2 regions of the Salirhabdus salicampi genome follow, and region 1 is predicted to be linked to the other one. Evidence: predicted binding sites of a transcription regulator. Region 1 holds the regulator's gene; the other holds the start of a gene.
The links. Region 1 encodes CtsR, which represses protease genes until heat stress. Its sites were predicted from a motif close to ATGGTCAATAAAGGTCAAACA; they were not measured.
Positions count from the first base shown of each region.

Region 1 (3,394 bases):
GAATTTTCTTCTTATCTAGTTTTGAAGGTGTTTTTCATTATAATAGCAAACCTTAATAAGGATGAAATATCCTGTAAGTCCGGTGGCGATGGCGGAGAGGTCACACCTGTTCCCATTCCGAACACAGAAGTTAAGCTCTCCAGCGCCGATGGTAGTTGGGGTTCTTCCCCTGCGAGAGTAGGACGCTGCCGGGCAAAAGCCGAGAAGTATTTTATACTTCTCGGCTTTTTTATTTTAATAAAGGATATACTAACAACGGCTAATTACATAAAAAGAGTGCTAAAGATTATGAAAATGAAACATAAAATAGTTAGAAAATGACATATGATATTCAGTATATATAGAAAAAGGAGGACAACCGAATGGGGTAGGCAATCAAGTTGTACAATGGTTCGGTGAAGATTTTGATATCATGATGCTTCGTCTCACAATTGCCGCTATACTCTCTGGTGTAATAGGGTTTGAACGCGAGCTTAAAAACCATTCAGCAGGTTTCCGTACCCATATTCTTGTTGGTATAGGTGCTTGTCTCATGATGCTTTTGTCGTTATATGGCTTTGATCAATATATTGATAAACATCCAAACATTCGGTTTGACCCTGCCCGAATTCCATCTTACGTTATAAGTGGAATTGGCTTTTTAGGGGCAGGTACTATAATGGTGCATGGTGTAACAATAAAAGGTTTAACTACTGCTGCTTCGATATGGACAGTTGCAGGGTTAGGGCTGATTGTTGGTGCAGGAATGTATGCTCCAGCTGTATTAACAACTATTGTTGTACTTTTAAGCCTCATTTTCTTAAACCATTTTGACCGTTTTTTTCGCAAAGATCGTCATAAAAACGTTGTTCGCTTAATTATTAATTCACAAGAAAAAGTAGAAGAAGTTATCACAATTTTTAATGAACATAACTGGTCGATAAGTAAGATGGAGATTGAGAAAAATAGTCCTAGTGAACGAACCGTTATTATTGAAATGGAACCGGAACAAAATATTCATTATGGCAAATTATTAAATGAATTAACAAAGATTGATGGTGTACAATCCATTTCAAAATTGTAACGGTAGCATCCTCGTTACGAAAAACCTCTCTGTGCTAGACAAAATTACGCGGAGAGGTTTTTTCTATTTAAAGTAGGATATGATGTTAAATAAAGGGTAAATTCATAAACGAATTGTTTGCAATTTCCTTCATTCTGGATATAATATAAGTATAGTCAAAGATAGTCAAAGTCAAAATGAAGGTAAGGTGGAGGAACATGCGGAACATATCTGACATTATCGAAGCCTACTTAAAAGATGTTATAAATTCCAGTCAACAAAACGTAATTGAAGTGAAACGAAGTGAACTTGCAGATCGTTTTCAATGCGTGCCTTCTCAAATCAATTATGTAATAAAAACTCGCTTCACCTTGGAAAAGGGATATATTGTAGAAAGTAAAAGAGGTGGGGGAGGATATATACGCATTATTCGAGTAAAACCACAGGAGAAAGCAAAATTACTGGATGACATGATTCAGTTGGCAAAACCTAAAGTATCCCAACAAGCATCATTCCACATTGTCGATCGGTTAATCGAGGAACAATTAGTGAATAAACAGGAAGCAAAGCTAATGTTAAGTGCATTAAGCCGTGAAGTTTTAACGTTGCCATTGCCATTAAGGGATGAATTAAGATCTAAGATATTAACGGCAATGTTGGCGTGTTTAAAATATAGGCAATAAAGGGGGATGTACCAATGGAATGCCAAGAGTGTAACAAACGGCCCGCTACTGTTCACCTTACACAAGTGGTGAACGGAGAGAAGACGGAAGTACACCTTTGCCAATACTGTGCCCAAGACAAAGGATATATGGATAATGGTGACAGTAACTTTTCCATTCATAACTTATTGTCAGGTCTGTTTAATTTTGATTCAAGTTCCTTTGCAGGTGGGCATCCTAATACGTTTTCTACAGCTGTAGATCAATTGAAGTGTGAAAAATGTGGTATGACATATGAACAATTTACCTCTACCGGAAAATTCGGATGTGCCAACTGCTATAAAACGTTCAATGAACGTTTAAACCCAATATTGCGAAGGGTCCATAGTGGTAATACTAAGCACGATGGGAAAATACCGAAAAGGATAGGTGGAGACATCCATATCCGAAAGCAAATTGAGCAATATAAAGTAAAACTTCAGTCTCTTATTGAAAAGGAAGAATTTGAGCAGGCAGCCAAAGTTAGGGATGAAATCCGCACATTAGAACAAAAGTTACGTAATGACAAGGACGGTGATTCGTAATGTCATTGCAACAATTTATTAATGAGGCAATAAGTCCGTGGATGAAGGAAGAAGGCCCTGATAGTGATATCGTATTAAGCAGTCGAATTAGATTAGCTAGAAATTTTGATCAAGTACCATTTCCAATTAGTGCTTCACGAGGGTCGTTAAATAAAATTTTAGAATTTTTTCAGCAACAGTTTGAAAAGCAATCCTTTGGTAAATATAAAAGTTTTGAAATCGTTCCGATGTCTAGTTTAGAAAACATCCAAAAAAGGGTATTAGTAGAGAAGCACCTAGTTAGTCCAAATTTAGTGGATAACACCGAATCAGGTGCAGCTTTAATATCCCAAAATGAACAGGTATCAATCATGATTAATGAAGAAGATCATATTCGAATCCAGTTATATTACCCGGGTTTTCAACTAGATGAGGCACTAGACCAAGCTTCAAAGCTAGATGATTGGCTAGAAGAAAAAATTACGTATGCCTTTGATGAAAAAAGGGGTTATCTAACGAGTTGCCCTACCAACGTAGGAACAGGCCTTCGAGCTTCAGTCATGATGCACCTCCCCGCATTAGTTATGACGCAACAGATGAATCGAATTATACCAGCTATTAACCAATTAGGTTTAGTTGTTAGAGGTATTTATGGGGAAGGTTCAGAAGCATTAGGAAACATTTTTCAAATTTCTAATCAAATCACATTAGGTAAGTCTGAAAAAGATATTGTCGAGGATTTAAAAAGTGTTGTTCAACAACTTACTGAACAAGAACGTAACGCTCGAAAAAGAGTGATGAACAACTCAGGGATTCAATTAGAAGATAAGATTTTCCGTTCATATGGTGTATTAACCAATAGTCGTATTATTCAATCAAAAGAAGCATCAAAATGTTTGTCTGATGTTCGATTAGGCATAGATTTAGGCTTAATTCAGCATATACCGAAAACAATCTTGAATGAGTTAATGATATTAACACAACCAGGTTTTTTACAGCAATATGCAAAGAAAACTTTAACACCTGATGAACGTGACGTACGAAGAGCAACATTGATTCGCGAAAGATTAAATTTAGAACAATCGTAAGGAGGATGGCTCAATGATGTTTGGACGATTTACAGAGAG
Region 1 is NZ_JANBWE010000006.1:69,511-72,904, reverse strand. Features, by position in the region: rRNA gene rrf (5S ribosomal RNA) at 79-194, shown strand; gene NLW78_RS14660 (MgtC/SapB family protein) at 413-1,063, shown strand; gene NLW78_RS14655 (CtsR family transcriptional regulator) at 1,261-1,725, shown strand; gene mcsA (protein-arginine kinase activator protein McsA) at 1,740-2,288, shown strand; gene mcsB (protein-arginine kinase McsB) at 2,288-3,355, shown strand; gene clpC (ATP-dependent protease ATP-binding subunit ClpC) at 3,369-3,394, shown strand, end outside.

Region 2 (3,394 bases), on a different contig from region 1:
GATAAGTTAAGAGAGCTAGCCGAAGTTCGGTTGGAAAACCAAGATGTTACATTAAAGGAACTTGGAGAGTTGTTATCAGGGAACATTAGTAAATCTGGCATCAATCATCGATTACGTAAAATTGATGAATTTGCCGAGAAGGTAAGAAAAGGTGCCATTACGTAAAATGTTTCATCATAAAAATTCCATTTCCTAACTGTTCATGATATAATAACAGAAAAAATAAAACGCTTTCATTTTGAAAGCGTCTTTTCTTATATTCATAGAATAACGTTTACACCATTGGAACGATTGGGAGGGGAATGACGGTGATAGAGAGAACAGTTACGGTCCAGTTAACAGCTGGTCTACAAGCAAGACCTGCTGCTAAATTTGTTCAAGAGGCAAATCAATTTTCTGCAGATATTTATTTAAAAAAAGACGGAAAGCGTGTGAATGCGAAAAGCATCATGGGCTTAATGAGCCTTGCTGTCGGAAATGGGGAAGACATTGTTTTACAAGCTGATGGTGATGACGCAGAAGAAGCGTTAGAAAAGCTTTCGACTTTCGTAATAGAAGAATAATATTTTCTAATCACATTTGTGAGTTGTTGAGCAATTTCGATATAACAAAACCCTTGTCATTATGACAAGGGTTTTAATCATGTTAGTCGTTTTTACTTTCCATTACTTTGTCTACAAGTCCGTATTTAAGTGCTTGTTCGGCAGACATAAAGTTATCACGATCCGTGTCACGCTCAATCACTTCAAGTGGTTGACCTGTGCGATCGGATAAGATTTTATTAATTTTATCGCGCATTTCAACGATACGTTTCGCATGAATTTGAATGTCTGCTGCTTGACCTTGCGTTCCGCCTAATGGTTGGTGAATCATTACTTCACTATTTGGAAGAGCATAGCGTTTTCCTTTTTCACCTGCAGCTAATAGGAAAGCACCCATTGATGCAGCCATACCGATACAAATCGTCGATACATTTGGTTTAATGAAGTTCATTGTATCGTAAATCGCCATACCTGCTGTAATGGAGCCACCAGGTGAATTGATGTATAGAGAGATATCCTTTTCAGGATCTTCTGCAGCTAAAAATAGCAATTGGGCAACTACTGAGTTTGCAACATTATCATCAATTGCACTCCCTAGCATAATGATGCGGTCTTTTAACAATCTTGAGTAAATATCGTAAGCACGTTCACCGCGGTTTGTTTGTTCTATTACTGTTGGAATTAAGTGCATAGTAACTCCTCCTTTTTTTATCTAGCTAACTAAACTATACTTTTATGATACAGAGTTGGTCAGTAAAGGTCAAACAAAAACCCTTCTGTACATAATATTCAAGGTGAAAGCAAACATTCCTGTTGTTCTATGTAATATTTCTATTTTCACCTAAAAATAGTAGAAGTATACGGGTATTTTCAGTTATATCCCTTGCGTTTTTTCGCTTTGAAAAGTATAATAAAAAATGCCGTTTTTATAATAACTGCCCTCGTGGTGTAACGGATAACACGCAAGATTCCGGTTCTTGTAATGGGGGTTCGATTCCCTCCGAGGGCGCTCCTTAAATGAAAGCCTCTTTTGCATAAATGCAAAAGAGGCTTTTTGTGTACGATAGATTATATGTATACATGTTAGAATGTTATGTAGGTGAGATGAATGAAAGGGGTGCTGAAAATGAATACGACAATCACATTATATATAAAAGAAAGATGCCCTTTATGTGATGAAGCAAAAGAGCTGCTTTTTCTATTTCGAGACGATTATGATTTTACTATTGAGGAAATTGACATATACCAAGACCCATATTTGCTTGAAAAGTACCATTTATCAATTCCGGTCATAAGGATAAAGAACAAGGAATTAGACGGTGCGCATCTCAATTATGGAAAAGTTGAACAATTGTTGAAAGAAACGATTACATAACATTGCATATAAGGGAAAGAACTGTTAAAATTAAAACTGCTAAAAAAGGTTATATTTTTTTGGTCTAACTGGGACACTATATGCCATAGCGGGACAAAATAAGTCCCAGAAGCAAATGGCAAAGGAGCTTGTTTATGCAAGAGATTATTCGACTACAACAGAAAATTGCTCCGGATGTTTTAACCGTATTGGAACGTCGTTACCAGTTGTTAAAGATTATAAGTTTATTACAACCAATCGGCCGTAGAAGTTTAGCTGAACAAACCGATAACCCAGAGCGACTTATCCGTTCGGACGTCGAGTTCTTCCAGGAACAAGGATTTGTCGATGTGAATGCAAAGGGAATGACAATTACACCTGAAGGAACTCATCTAGTAGAACAATTGTCGTCGGTGATGAACCAACTATCGGGTTTAGATGATTTAGAGGAACAATTACGAAAGAAATTCAATTTACAACAAGTAATTGTTGTTCCTGGTAATAGTGATGATGTTTCTCGGGTAAAACAAGAATTAGGGAAAGCTTGTGTAAAGTTTCTTCAACAAATTTTAGGAGAGCATATGACGATTGCGGTCACCGGCGGATCTACAATGTCCGCTGTCGCAAAGTCGATGAAGCCTCTAAATTATGAAAATTGTTTATTTGTACCATCTCGGGGTGGACTAGGAGAGCAAGTGGAAAATCAAGCGAATACGATCTGTGTTGAAATGGCACAAAAAGCAAAAGGTACATACAGGCTCTTATATGTTCCAGACCCGATAAGTGAAGAGTCTTACCACACATTAATAGAGGAACCAGCAGTTAAAGAAATCTTAGAAACGATTCGTCAGGCAGATGTGGTCATTCATGGTATCGGTGACGCTATGACTATGGCAGAGAGAAGAAAAACGCCTGCCCAACAACTGGAAAAGTTAAAAGATGCTCATGCTGTTGGTGAGGCATTTGGGTATTATTTTGACAAAAGTGGTGAAATTATTCATAAAGTGCGTACAGTTGGACTTCAAGTGGAGAATTTGGAAACAATTCCCCATGTGATTGCTGTAGCTGGTGGTGCTTCTAAAGCTGATGCTATCGCTTCTTATTTTAAATTAGCGCACTGTACAGTACTGATTACTGATGAAGCAGCAGCAACAATGCTTGTAAAGGGAAATTCCCTTTCTATATAAATAAAAATGATCTATATATCTTTTAAGGAGGATTTTAACAATGGCAGTAAAAGTAGGTATTAACGGTTTTGGACGTATTGGGCGTAACGTATTTCGTGCGGCTTTAAAAAATGATGAGGTTGAAATTGTAGCGATTAACGATTTAACCGACGCAGAAATGCTTGCACACCTTTTACAATATGACTCTGTACATGGCAAACTTGATCAAGATGTTACAGTTAACGGATCTAACTTAGTGGTAGGTGAACATGAAATTAAAGTACTTTCAGAGCGTGATCCTGCTCAATTAGGTTGGGGTGACCTGGGCGTTG
Region 2 is NZ_JANBWE010000004.1:113,113-116,506, forward strand. Features, by position in the region: gene whiA (DNA-binding protein WhiA) at 1-165, shown strand, start outside; gene NLW78_RS12450 (HPr family phosphocarrier protein) at 309-563, shown strand; gene clpP (ATP-dependent Clp endopeptidase proteolytic subunit ClpP) at 646-1,233, opposite strand; tRNA gene NLW78_RS12460 (tRNA-Arg) at 1,480-1,551, shown strand; gene NLW78_RS12465 (glutaredoxin family protein) at 1,669-1,917, shown strand; gene NLW78_RS12470 (sugar-binding transcriptional regulator) at 2,052-3,083, shown strand; gene gap (type I glyceraldehyde-3-phosphate dehydrogenase) at 3,124-3,394, shown strand, end outside.
Region 2: clpP (ATP-dependent Clp endopeptidase proteolytic subunit ClpP) is a predicted target of CtsR. The motif match lies at 1,289-1,309, and genes of this name have one in related genera.